2 regions of the Mesorhizobium sp. LEGMi-168a genome follow, and region 1 is predicted to be linked to the other one. Evidence: riboswitches for the same ligand, from Rfam matches in the RefSeq annotation. Region 1 holds a riboswitch; the other holds the start of a gene.
The links. Region 1 has a riboswitch for thiamine pyrophosphate ahead of thiC (phosphomethylpyrimidine synthase ThiC). Riboswitches for the same ligand answer to the same signal wherever they lie in the genome.
Positions count from the first base shown of each region.

Region 2: another riboswitch for thiamine pyrophosphate. It lies ahead of thiB (thiamine ABC transporter substrate binding subunit); the one in region 1 lies ahead of thiC (phosphomethylpyrimidine synthase ThiC).

Region 1 is NZ_JBZEGV010000030.1:38,301-45,235, reverse strand. Features, by position in the region: gene AC4FWB_RS28205 (EamA family transporter) at 1-435, shown strand; gene AC4FWB_RS28200 (NAD-dependent epimerase/dehydratase family protein) at 432-1,439, shown strand; gene AC4FWB_RS28195 (aspartate aminotransferase family protein) at 1,464-2,936, shown strand; gene AC4FWB_RS28190 (hypothetical protein) at 2,945-4,174, shown strand; TPP riboswitch at 4,329-4,445, shown strand; gene thiC (phosphomethylpyrimidine synthase ThiC) at 4,550-6,373, shown strand; gene thiO (glycine oxidase ThiO) at 6,370-6,935, shown strand, end outside.
Region 2 is NZ_JBZEGV010000040.1:30,491-37,425, reverse strand. Features, by position in the region: gene AC4FWB_RS31215 (ABC-F family ATP-binding cassette domain-containing protein) at 1-1,045, opposite strand, end outside; gene AC4FWB_RS31210 (thiamine diphosphokinase) at 1,047-1,691, opposite strand; TPP riboswitch at 1,838-1,952, shown strand; gene thiB (thiamine ABC transporter substrate binding subunit) at 1,994-3,004, shown strand; gene thiP (thiamine/thiamine pyrophosphate ABC transporter permease) at 3,243-4,865, shown strand; gene thiQ (thiamine ABC transporter ATP-binding protein) at 4,862-5,647, shown strand; gene AC4FWB_RS31190 (M48 family metalloprotease) at 5,864-6,935, shown strand, end outside.

The DNA of each region.
Region 1 (6,935 bases):
ATGAAATACATCGTCTTCATTCTCTTCACGGTCATGACCAATGCCGCTGCGCAGCTCATGCTGAAGCAGGGCATGATGTCGCTGGGACCGATCTCGTTCGACGGCGTCAATCCGCTCGTCAAGCTGCTGCAGATCATCTTCAGCCCGTGGGTTTTCCTCGGGCTGTGCACCTTCGTCATCTCGATGGCCTCGCATCTCTACGTGCTGTCGAAGGTCGAGCTCAGCTTCGCCTATCCGTTCCTCAGCCTCGCCTATGTCGCGGTCGCCGTCTTTGCCTATTTCGTCTTCCGCGAGGACCTCAACGGCTGGCGCATCGCCGGCATCGCCTGCATCTGCGTCGGTACAATTCTGATCGCGCAAAGTGGGCGAGGGCATGAGGACCAGACCGCTTCCATCACCTCCGACAAGGTCGGCACTAGCGAGATCCTTCGATGAGACATGTGATTTTCGGCGGCGACGGCTTCGTCGGCCGTCATCTTGCGCCCAAGCTCGTCGCTGACGGCGAGAACGTCGTCGTCGCCGACATCGTCAAGAGCGACCTGCCGCATTATCGTTCGGTGCGCTTCATCACTTGCGACGTCACCAATCCGGCTTCGGTCGCGGCGGTCGGGCTCAGGGCCGACGACATGGTCTACAATTTGTCGGCCAAGATGCTGTCGCCGATCCAGGTCCGCGCCAAGCGGCACGACTTCTTCTTCCCGGTGAATTTCCACGGCACCGAGCACATCATCCAGGCGATGGACAAGGCCGGCGCCTCGAAGCTGGTCCACTACACGACCGACATGATCTACGGTCACACGGTGGTGCTGCCGATGACCGAGGATCATCCGGTCTCGCCGCTCGGCGAATACGGCCTGTCGAAGCTCAGGACCGAGGAGCTCGCGGCCGAGTGGCGTAAGCGCGGCATGTCGATCTCGTTGTTCCGGCCGCGCCTGATCATCGGCCCCGGGCGCCTCGGCATCCTGGAAAAGCTCTTCAAGCTGATCGACTGGAATTTGCCGGTGCCAATGATCGGCTCGGGCAGGAATCCATATCAGTTCATCTCGGTGTTCGACTGCGCCGAGGCGGCGCGCGCGGCCTGGAAGGCCGGCGTGCCGAACGAGGCCTACAATCTCGGCTCGCTCAATCCGCCGCCGGTCAAAAAACTGCTCGGCGACTTGATCCGCCATGCCGGTTCGAAATCGATCCTGCTGCCGACGCCGGGCTGGGCGGTCAAGCGCACGCTCGACCTGCTCGACCTCATGAACATGCCGATCATGGATCCGGAGCAGTATCTGATCGCCGACGAAGAGTGCGTGCTCGATGTGTCCAAGGCCGAGCGTCAGCTCGGCTGGGTGCCGCAATACCGCGACGAGGACATGCTGATCGCCGCCTACAGCGAATACCGCGCCAAGAAGGACGGCCACGCCGTCGCCACCGAACATGTGCCTGCCAAATAAAGGCGACGAAGGGGAGATTTCGAGATGACCGTCATGGCCAAGCCCGAACACACGAGCACGCACGCGCTGGTCGAAGCGCCGGCGCTGTCGCCCGCAGCAATAGCCAAGCCCGACCTGATCAGTGTCGAGCAGGCCAAGGCGATGGATGTCGCCCGCATCACCGACCTGTTCAAGGCGCATCTCAATCCGGGCCAGCTGCATTTCATGAAGCTGCTCGGCTTCCACAAGGTCAAGATCGAGCGTGCCGAGGGCATGTTCTACATCGACCAGAACGGCCGCCAGATCCTCGACTTTTTCGGCGGCTTCGGCTCGCTGGCCTTCGGTCACAACCACCCGCGCATCCTGGAGGCTCGCAAGAAATTCCAGGAGGAGAAGCGCCAGGAGATCGCCATCGCCTTCATGTCGCAATATGCGGCAGCCCTTGCGCACAACATCGCCAAATGCTCGCCCGGCGACCTCGACATGGTGTTCCTGGGCTCCTCCGGCTCGGAGGCCATGGAAGCGGCGGTGAAGCTCGCCGAGCGCGCCGCAGGCCCGAAGCGGCCGAAGGTCGTCTATGCCGAGAATTCCTTCCACGGCAAGACCAAGGGCGTGCTGGCGATCACCGACGGCCAGCTCTACCGCGCCGAGTTCAGGTTGGCGGACAATGTCGTGCGTGTTCCCTTCGCAGACATCGACGCCGTCGAACGCCTGTTCAAGAGCGATCCCGCTGTCGGCGTCATCGTGCTCGAAACCATCCAGGGCGGCGGCGGCATCATCCAGGCAGAGGCGCAATATTGGCGGAAGCTGCGTGCGCTTTGCGACCAGTATGGCGTGTTGTGGGTCGCGGACGAGGTTCAGTGCGGTTATGGCCGCTCCGGCCGCTTCTATGCCTTCGAGCACTACGGCGTCGTGCCGGATGTGACGGCGCTGGCGAAATCGCTCGGCGGCGGCAAGGCCGCGGTCGGCGCCATGATCGCCAAGCGCGACGTCTACATGAAGGCCTATGGCACGCCGAAGACGGCGATGATCCATGCCATGGCGACCTTCGGCGGCATGGGCGAGGCCTGCGTCACAGCGATCGAGGCGCTGAACGTCCTCTATGACGAAGGGCTGATCGACAATGCCGCTTCGACCGGCGAGTACCTTCTGCAGCGGCTGCAGGCGCTGAAGGAGAAATATCCGAAGATCATCAAGGACGTGCGCGGCAAAGGCTTCATGATCGGGCTCGAGTTCCACGATTTCTCGCAGACCCTGCCGATGGTGCTGCGTCCAGTGGTGAGCGTGCTCGACGACAAGCTGAAGGGCTCGCTGTCGGGCTTCGTCGGCTCGCTCTTGTTGCGCGACTACGACGTGCTCGTCGCCTTCACCGAATACAACCGCAACGTCATTCGGCTCGAGCCGCCGCTGATCTGCCAGCGCGAGCACGTCGACCGCTTCGTCGATGCCTTCGACAGCCTGCTCTCGCGCGGCATCGTGGCCATCGTGAAGGACTTCGTCAAAAGCCAGGTCCGCTGAGACAGACGATGCTGACCAGGCTGCCAGCCGCTCCCGCCAATCCGCTCGACCGGCTGACTGGAGCCGGCCTTGCCTGGGGCGAGGGGACTTATGCGCGATGGGCCGCGCCGATCGGCGCGATTACCTTCTCGCTCTATATCCTGCTCACTGCTGTGATGGCCTGGTTCATGCCCGATGCCAATTGGGACATGCTGCCCTATCTGGCGATCGCCGAAGAAGGCACTTATCCCGACCCGCAGGCGCTTCATGACTATGCCTACAGCGCGGTCAAGGAAGGCGTCTCGGCTGGCGACTACAAGACGCTGACCGACGATGGCGGCGGCTTTCGCAGCCACATGATGGAGAATGCCGCCGACTTCCACTCGCTGCTCGGCATGTACCGGATCAAGTTCCTCTATGCCGAGATCCTGTCGAGCCTCAGCCATGTCGTGTCACCGGTCGAGGCGATGCGGCTGGTGCAGGTGTTCTCGGTGCTTCTGTTCGGCGCCATCACACTGCTTTGGCTGCGCGCGGAAGGCGCGCTGGCGCTGGCGCCGGTTGCGGGCGCCATCCTGATCATGGCCGAGTTCGGCGATGCGGCACGGGCGTCGACACCTGATCTTTTGTGCTCGGCGCTGTTCCTCGGCGGGCTGTTTGCCTATGTCCGCAAGCGCGAAGTGGCGACGGCGATCCTGCTTTTCCTCGCCTTCATGGCGCGGCCGGACAACGTCGTTTTCCTGGCCATCTTCGCCGTGCTTTTGGTCACCTTCCGGCAGAAGGCGTGGGGCGCGCTCGCCGGTTTTGCCGCCTCCTTCGCCGCCTATTTCGCCATCTCGCACTGGGCGCAGCATCCCGGCTGGTGGCCGCATCTGTGGTTCTCCAGCATCGAGCAGCACTACAACATGGACGGCTTCGAACCGCCATTTTCGGTGGCGGCCTATCTCAAGGCATTCGCCGCGTCGGTGGTGCGTGCCGTAAACGTCAACAGCTGGGTCGGCGTCAGCGTGCTTGCGCTCGCCGGCTGGTATGGGCTCGACCGCGCCGGCTTGCGGCTCGACCGCCGCGCCGGCATCCTGCTCGCGGCACTCGTGCTCGGCGTGCTTGCCAAGTTCACGGTCTTCCCGATCCACGATACCCGCATCTATTTCCCCAATCTTCTGCCGCCCTTCCTGCTGTTGGCCGCGCCGCTGATGGCGCTGTGGGCATCGGCGAGCAAGGGCCGCGCCGCGTTGCAAGTCATTCCCGAAGACAAATCATAAGCGCGGTTTCCGGCCTCGCGCGCGTTCTCCTGTCGCTCGACTGGCCGGTTGGCCTGACCTTCGCTGTAGGCTTACGCTCCATGACCGCTGTCGGCCCGGTTGCCTGCCCGGCCATGACGCGCTTGACAAACCGGCGAAGGGCCGTTCAACTTGAAGCATTCACCAGGGGAGTCCCGGCAAGGGGCTGAGATACTGCTGGCTTTCGCGGCGCAGTGACCCGTTGAACCTGATCCAGTTCATACTGGCGTAGGGACGGTGCAAGCGCTTTGCGGGACTCCATGCCCGAAGACCTGTGTCGAGCAGGCAGACCAAAGCGTCCTACATCCTTCCGGCACAGAACTGGGTCTCCAATGCAGTTGAGCAAAGGAGCCTCAAATGAATGCCTTGACACCCACCGTTTCGACGGGACCACTGCCCGCCTCACGGAAGATCCACAAGGCCGGCATTATCCATCCGCAGATCGAAGTGCCGATGCGCGAAATCTCCGTTCATCCGACAGCCGGCGAGCCGCCCGTCACCGTCTACGATCCATCAGGCCCGTATACCGATCCGGCGATCGAAACGAACATTGAAAAGGGGCTTGTCCGGCTTCGCCAGGACTGGATCGCTGCGCGCGGCGATGTCGAAGCCTATGACGGCCGCCACGTCAGGCCGGAGGACAACGGATTTGCGACCGGCGAGCGGCTGACGCCGGAATTTCCCGTTCGCAACCATCCGCTGCAGGCGAAAGCCGGCAAGGCGGTGACGCAGCTTGCCTATGCGCGCGCAGGCATCATCACGCCCGAGATGGAATTCGTGGCCATCCGCGAGAACCTTGGCCGCGAGATGCTGCGTGGCAAGCTGCAACAGGATGGCGAGGCATTCGGCGCGTCGATCCCGGATTTCGTCACGCCGGAATTCGTGCGCGACGAGGTGGCGCGCGGCCGCGCGATCATCCCCGCCAACATCAACCATCCCGAGAGCGAGCCGATGATCATCGGCCGCAATTTCCTGGTGAAGATCAACGCCAATATCGGCAATTCCGCCGTCACCTCCTCAATGGCCGAAGAGGTCGAAAAGATGGTCTGGGCGATCCGCTGGGGCGCCGATACGGTTATGGACCTGTCGACCGGCCGCAACATCCACAACATCCGCGAATGGATCGTGCGCAATTCCCCGGTGCCGATCGGTACCGTGCCGCTCTACCAGGCGCTGGAAAAGGTCGGCGGCATCGCCGAAGACCTGAGCTGGGAAGTCTATCGCGACACGCTGATCGAGCAGGCCGAGCAGGGCGTCGACTATTTCACCATCCACGCCGGGGTGCGGCTGCACTACATCCCGCTGACCGTCGACCGGGTCACGGGCATCGTCTCGCGCGGCGGGTCGATCATGGCCAAATGGTGCCTGCACCATCACCGCGAAAGCTTCCTTTACGAGCATTTCGAGGAGATCTGCGACATCGCCAGAGCCTATGACGTCTCCTTCTCGCTCGGCGACGGCCTTCGCCCAGGCTCGATCGCGGATGCCAACGACAAAGCGCAATTCGCCGAGCTGGAAACGCTTGGCGAACTGACCAAGATCGCCTGGGCGAGGGATTGCCAAGTGATGATCGAAGGCCCTGGTCATGTTCCCATGCACAAGATCAAGCAGAACATGGACAAGCAGCTCGCCGTCTGTGGCGAAGCGCCGTTCTACACCCTCGGGCCGCTGACGACCGACATCGCGCCGGGTTACGACCACATCACGTCCGGCATCGGCGCCGCCATGATCGGCTGGTTCGGCACGGCCATGCTTTGTTATGTGACGCCGAAGGAACATCTCGGCCTGCCGGACCGCAACGACGTCAAGACCGGCGTCATCACCTACAAGATAGCCGCTCATGCCGCCGACCTCGCCAAGGGCCATCCGGCGGCGAAGGTCCGCGACGATGCGCTGTCACGGGCGCGGTTCGAGTTCCGCTGGGAGGATCAGTTCAACCTGTCTCTCGATCCCGAAACGGCGCGCGAGTTCCACGACGAGACCTTGCCCAAGGAAGCGCACAAGGTGGCGCATTTCTGCTCCATGTGCGGACCGAAATTCTGCTCCATGCGCATCTCCCATGACATCCGGGCCGAGGCGCAGAAGGAAGGCATGGCGGCCATGGCGCAGAAATACCGCGCCGGCGGCGACCTCTACATGCCGGTAAGCGAAGCTGAACCCAGCACGAGCGAACGATCATGAGAGTGCTGGTCAAGGGGGCCGGCGTGGCCGGCCTCACCGCGGCGTTCGAACTTGCCGGCCGCGGCGCGTCGGTCACTGTCGCCGAGTTCCGGCCTCACTTGGGCGGCAATGCCTCATGGGCCGCGGGCGGCATGCTGGCGCCATGGTGCGAGCGCGAGAGCGCCGAGCAGCCGGTGCTGGATCTCGGGCGGGGCGCCGCCGATTGGTGGGATGCTGTTTTGTCCGGCCAGGTGACGCGGGCGGGAACGCTCGTCGTGGCTGCGCCGCGCGATGCGGGTGAGCTCGACCGCTTCGCCAACCGCACCTCGGACCATCGCTGGCTCGGCGAGGAGGACATCGCTAGGCTGGAGCCCGACCTCGCCGGCCGTTTCAAGCGCGCGCTGTTCTTCCCCGGCGAAGCGCATCTCGACCCGCGCCTGGCGATCGCGGCGCTTCATGACAAACTCGTCGGCATGGGTGTCGACTTCCGTTTCGCAACCGACGGCCAAGGCCTTCCAGGTTTCGAATACGAGGTCGACTGCCGGGGGATGGCGGCGGACGATGCGGCGCTGCGCGGCGTTCG
Region 2 (6,935 bases), on a different contig from region 1:
TCGCGATCTCCAGATTGACGCCGAGCCGCACGGTGCCCGCGTCGGGCGTCAACTCGCCGGTCAGCATCTTGAGCAGCGTCGTCTTGCCGGCGCCGTTGGGGCCGACCAGGCCGACGCGATCGCCGCGCTGGATGCGGGTCGAAAAGCCTTTGACCACGGTGAGGTCGCCAAAACTCTTCTCGATGGCCTTGGCCTCGATCACCAGCTTGCCGGATTCGGCGGCATCGCTCGCCACCATGGTGGCGGTGCCTTCGGCGCCGCGATGGCTGCGAAAGCGCTGGCGCATCGCTTGCAATTCGCCGAGGCGGCGCATGTTGCGCTTGCGCCTGGCGGTCACGCCATAGCGCAGCCAATGCTCCTCGCGCACGATCTGGCGGCCGAGCTTGTGCTGCTCGCGCTCTTCCTCCTCCAGCACCTGGTCGCGCCATTCCTCGAAATGCGCGAAACCCTTGTCCAGCCGCCGCGTCTGGCCGCGGTCGAGCCAGACCGTGGCGCGCGAGACGCGCTCGAGAAAGCGGCGGTCGTGCGAGATCAGAATGACCGCCGAGGATGTGCGGGCAAGCTCCTCCTCCAGCCATTCGATGACCGAGAGGTCGAGATGGTTGGTCGGCTCGTCGAGCAGCAGGATGTCGGGTTCGGGCGCCATCACGCGGGCAAGGGCGGCGCGCCGCGCCTCACCGCCGGAGAGGTCGTTCGGCCGTTCGTCGCCGGTAAGGCCGAGATGGTCTATCAGATAGGTGGCGCGATGCGGGTCGTCGGCCGGACCAAGGCCCGCCTCAACATAGGCGCGGACGCTGGCGAAGCCATCCATGTCCGGCATCTGCGGCAGGTAGCGAACCGTGGCCGAGGGCTGACGGAAGACTTCGCCGTCCTGCGGCTCGATCATCCCGGCGGCGATCTTGAGCAGCGTCGACTTGCCCGAGCCGTTGCGGCCGACAAGCGCGATCTTCTCGCCGGCGGAAGCGCTCAGCGCAGCGCCGTCGAGCAGCGGCGCGCCGCCAAAGGTCAGTTTTATGCCGTCGAGATTGAGGAGTGGCGGCGCCATGTCAGCTTTCGGGAAGAGGATAGGGGTGGGCCAGAAGCAGGGCCCGGCCGCGCTCCAGCGCTACCTCGAGCCGGCCCTTGACCTCGTTTGATATAGTGAGTGACGAGCCGAACGCCACCTCGACACGGTCGAGCGGCCATTTGGCGCCCGCAACTGTCAGGCCGGCGAGGTCGGAGAAGCCGAGCACCGAGAACAGCGTGCCGTCGGCGTAGTCGAAGCTGGCTTTGCCGGGCAGGACGGGCACGCCTTCCTGCGCGCCGCTGGTCAGCAACACCGTCGTGCCTGCCTCGGCCAGCCGCAGGCTGAGAGCCTGATGCAGGAAGGCATGGTCGGCGCGCTTACCGCCAAAGGCGCCGGCCAGCACCAGGCTGGTGGCGCCGCGCGCAAGCGCCTCGGCGATGGCGAGTTCGCCGTCGGTCATGTCCTTTTCGGCCGGAAAGATCTTTCGCGGCACGGCTGCGAGATCGTCCGGCAGATTGGCCGGCACCGAGTCGAAATCGCCGACCCAGAGCTCCGGCACGAGGCCGAGCATGTGCGCATGGCCGATGCCGGCGTCGGCGGCGATGACGCGCGAACCTTCGATCTGGCGTTCGAGCCGAGGCGTGCGGACGAGCTCGCCGCCAAGCAGGATGGTGAATGTGCCCATGGGCGTCGCCCTTACCAGCCCTGCCCGCGAAACGGAAGCCGGACGCATCCAAACGGAAGCGCGCTGCGTTATCGGGTAAGCCGTGATGCCTTGGATGCCCGGCAAACTTCCGCTTGCGCGGCACTTCGGCCGGGCCTATGTCTCGAAACGCTCTAACGGGGTGCCGGACGCTGACTTCGCGAACCGGCTGAGAGGCGACAATGCCAACCCGCTGAACCTGATCCGGTTTGTACCGGCGGAGGGATTAGACGTTTCGGACCATCCGACGCCTCAATTCCTTTAACACGAACGAGGAGGCGCCGATGCGCTCACTATTGTCCCAACTTGTTCTCGCAACTGGCGTCGTTTCACTTCTGGCAGGCGTTGGGCCTGCAGAGGCGAAGGACAAGCTCACCGTCTATACCTATGAGAGCTTCACCGCGGAATGGGGGCCAGGACCCGCGGTGAAGAAGGAATTCGAGGCCGAATGCGGCTGCGATCTCGAATTCGTCTCGGTGGCCGACGGCGTGGCATTGCTCAACCGCGTCAAGCTGGAGGGCGCGAGCACCAAAGCCGACGTCGTGCTTGGCCTCGACACCAACCTGACCGCCGACGCCAAGGCGAGCGGCCTGTTCGCGCCACATGGCGCGGTGGCTGACGTGAGCGTGCCCGGCGGCTGGAAGGACGACACCTTCGTGCCCTTCGACTACGGCTATTTCGCCGTCGTGTACGACACCGAGAAGCTGAAGGCACCGCCGAAGAGCCTGAAGGAGCTGGTCGAGGGCAATGCCGCGGACAAGATCGTCATCCAGGATCCGCGCACCTCGACGCCGGGCCTTGGCCTGCTGCTCTGGGTGAAGTCGGTCTATGGCGACAAGGCGCCGGAAGCCTGGGCCAAGCTCAAGTCAAAGGTGCTCACCGTGACGCCGGGCTGGAGCGAGGCCTACGGCCTGTTCACCAAGGGCGAGGCGCCGATGGTGCTGTCTTACACCACTTCGCCGGCCTACCACATGGTCGCCGAGAACACCGAGCGCTACCAGGCCGCCTCCTTCGAGGAGGGCGAATACCTGCAGATCGAGGTGGCGGGCATAACCACGACGGGGGCGAAGAACCCGCTGGCGGAAAAATTCATCGCCTTCATGACCGGGCCGAAATTCCAGGACGTCATCCCAGAGACCAACTGGATGTTTCCGGCAGGCAAGACCGACAAGCCGCTCAACCCGGCCTTCGACAAATTGGTGAAGCCGACCAAGACTTTGCTGTTCAGCTCCGAAGAGGTCGCGGCCAACCGCAAGGCCTGGGTGGATGAGTGGCTGGCGGCGATGAGCAAGTGACTTTGGCCAAGTGATCAAAGGATGATCGCTCTACGGCGCCCCTCTCTGTCCTGCCGGACATCTCCCCCACAAGGGGGGAGATTGGCTGTCATCGGCGATTTCGCCAATCTCCGACATTGCAGGTACAAGCGGGGCGCTGAAACTGCTGATCTCCCCCCTTGTGGGGGAGATGGCCGGCAGGCCAGAGGGGGGCGCGAAGGAGCGCGGCGTTCGCTAGCTCAAACCCAAGTGGTGCAGCGTGCAGTCCGCGCCGCGCTCTGACTCCCGCGTCGCCGCCGGCATCGTTGCCCTCGCAGCCATCGCCGTGCTCATCGGCGGCGCCTTCGCCGGGCTTATCCTCGAAGGCGCGCGCGACCCGTCCGGCGCTGTCGCCGCCTTCGATAACTATCTCTTGCGCGTCGCCCGCTTCACGCTTTGGCAAGCGTTGCTGTCGACGCTGTTGTCGGTCGCGCCGGCGCTCTTCGTGGCACGAGCGCTTTCGCGGCATCCGGCCTTTCCCGGACGTGGCCTGATCCTGCAGCTCTTCACCGTGCCGCTGGCGCTGCCGGCGATCGTCGCGGCGCTCGGCGTGCTGGCGCTCTATGGTCGCGCCGGTTATTTCGCCGGCGCCCTCGGTAAATTCGGCGGCGGAGAATGGCCTGGCATCTACGGCCTGTCCGGCATCCTGGTCGCGCATGTGTTCTTCAATCTGCCTTTGGCCACGCGCCTGTTCCTGGAGCCGTTGGGTACCGTGCCCACCGACCAGTGGCGGCTGGCGAGTCAGCTCGGGATGAGTGCTGCGCCTGCCTTCCGGCTGATCGAATGGCCGGCGCTGCGCGCCGCATTGCCTGGCATCGCCGGGCTGGTCTTCATGCTCTGCATCACCTCCTTCACCATCGTGCTGACCCTGGGCGGCGGGCCGGCCGCCTCGACGCTGGAGGTCGCCATCTACCAGGCGCTGCGCTTCGATTTCGATCCCGCGCGGGCCGTAACTCTGACGCTTCTTCAGATCGCACTCACCCTTATTGTAGTCGCCGCGCTCACGCGGCTCGGCGCCAACACGGTCGGCGACGCCAATCTGCCGGTGGCGCCGCGCCGCTATCTTGGCGTAGGCAAGGTCGAGGCCGTTCTGAATACCGGCCTGATCGCGCTTGCCCTGCTGTTCGTCGCCGGGCCGATGGCGGCGACCGTATTCGCCGGGCTGGAAGCGGATCTTGGCCGGTTGGCCGGCGAGGACGCCGTGCGCGGTGCGACGTTCACCAGCGCCGGGCTCTCTTTCCTCTCGGCGCTGCTTTCGGTGATTTTGTCACTCTCGCTCATCGCGGCCCGGCGTGCGCTGGCCTTGCGGCGCCGCGCGGGCAGCGCCATGTCGCTGCTCGAACATGCCACCGACACCGGCGCCGGTTTCGTGCTCGTCGTGCCGCCGATCGTGGTCGGCGCCGGCTGGTTCCTGGCGCTGCGCGGCGTCACGGATGTCTTCGCCATCGCGCCCGTCATGGTCGTCGCCGTCAACGCGGTGATGGCGATGCCGTTCGCCATCCGCGCCGTTCGTCCGGCCTACGATGCGGCAAGCGAACGCCATGAGCGGCTTTGCCTGGCGCTCGGCATTTCCGGCTGGAACCGGCTGCGCCTGGTCGACTGGCCGTCGCTCAGGCGGCCTTTGGCCACCGGCTTCGCCTTCGCCATGGCACTGTCGCTCGGCGATCTCGGCGTGATCGCGCTGTTCGGCAGCGATTCGGTGCAGACCTTGCCCTATCTTCTGCTCGCGCGCATGGGCAGCTACCGGACCGCCGACGCCGCGGGGCTGGCCTTGCTGCTCGGCCTCGTCTGCCTGATGCTGGTGGTCACCGCCGATTGGCTGGGGCGGGAAGCAAAGGCATGACGACGAACGATGGCATCGCAGCGGGGAAAGGGCTCGCCGTCGGGCTGGCGGACGTTTGGTTCAGCTATGGCGAGGCATCGTTCCGCTTCGGTGCTGAATTCGCCGCCGGCAGGATCACCGCCATCATGGGACCGAGCGGTTCCGGAAAATCGACGTTGCTCAATCTGGTCGCCGGCTTCGAAACGCCAAGCGCGGGCAAGGTGCTGATCGGCGGGATCGATGTCGGCAACGCACCGCCTTCGGCGCGACCGGTGTCAATGGTGTTCCAGGAAAACAACCTGTTCGCCCACCTTTCGGTTGAAGACAATGTCGGGCTTGGCCGCTCGCCATCGCTCAACCTCGCCTCCGGCGATCGCCACGCGGTCGCGGAAGCGCTGGCGCGCGTCGGCCTTGCCGGCAAGGAGAAGCGGCTGCCGCGCGAGCTTTCCGGCGGCGAGCGGCAGCGCGTCGCGCTGGCTCGGGTGTTGCTGCGCGACCGGCCGGTGCTTCTGCTCGACGAGCCTTTCGCCTCGCTCGGTCCGGCGCTGCGCGACGACATGCTGGATCTGGTCGCCGACATCCATGCCGAGCGGCAGATGACGGTGCTCTTCGTCACCCACCAGCCGGAGGATGCGCGCCGCATCGGCCAGGAGATCGTGTTTGTGGACGAGGGCAGGGTCGCAGCAACGGGGCCGGCCGCCGATTTCTTCGACCGCTCTGGACCGGACGCCTTCCGGCGCTATATCGGCGATCGAGGCGGCAGCGTTGCCGGATCACAACACATTGCCCGGAAGCGGACATAATTTACGGCCAAACCGGCAACGGGTGATCCGGCGTTTGCTTGCCTTGTCCGGGGGAGTGTGGCTAGGTCCGGCCATGCTGGTCCGGGTGGGCCGTGATTTGCCGAAAGAGTTCGAAAGGAAGCCGATCTGCCGACCGGCGCGGAGAAAGTGTGGATGAAGCCGCTGACGCGATTCTTCGCGTTGGCCGGCTTTGCCGTGGCGCTGGCGAGCTGCCAGATGTTCACGCCGCCCGATGTCCAGGAATCCGGCTTCCAGCCCTCCGACAAGCCGATCACGGTCGACAATGTCGTTGCCAACGCCAAGCTCGCCGACATGGCGAAGGCGCAGCACCCGCGCATCCTGGCGACCTATGGCGGCGAATATTCCGATCCGAAGCTCGAGCGCATGGTGGCCAAGGTCGTCGGCAACCTGACGGTGGTGTCGGCCAATCCGACGCAGACCTATCGCATCACCATCCTCAATTCGCCCAACGTCAACGCCTTCGCGCTGCCGGGCGGCTATCTCTACGTCACGCGCGGGCTGCTCGCGTTGGCCAACGACTCTTCAGAGCTTGCCGCTGTCATCGCGCATGAGATGGGCCACGTCACGGCGAATCACGGCTTGCAGCGGCAGCAGCTCGAGGCCGAGGAAGGTCTGGCGACCAAGGTCGTCTCCGATGTGCTCGGCGACAGCCAGACGGCCAAGGCAGCGCTCATCCGTGGCAAGCTGAGGCTGGCGCAGTTCTCGCGCAACCAGGAACTTCAGGCTGACGCCATCGGCATCAAGTCGATCGGCGAGGCGGGTTACGATCCCTACGCCGCCGGTCGCTTCCTGCAGTCGATGTCGGCCTATACTGATTTCCGCTCGGTCAGCGGCGCCACCGATGCCAGCCTCGACTTCCTGGCCACGCATCCCAACACGCCGCAGCGCATCGACCTGGCGCAGCGGCTTGCCCGCAACTTCGGCCCGCCGGGCGTCGGCACGCGCGACCGCGATGCCTTCCTCGCCGGCATAGACGGCCTGCTCTACGGCGACACGCCGGAAGAGGGCTATGTGCGCGGCCAGACCTTCATGCATCCCGGCCTCGGCGTCTCGTTCTCGGTGCCGGAAGGCTTCGTCATCGACAATTCGGCGGCCGCGGTGACCGCGACCGGACCTGGCGACATCGCCATCCGCTTCGACGGCGTGGCGATCGACAAGTCGGTGTCGTTGACCGATTACATCCGCAGCGGCTGGGTCGCCGGACTGGAAGACGCAAGCGTGCGCCAGGACACGGTCAACGGCAACGAAGCCGCGATGGCGCATGCCA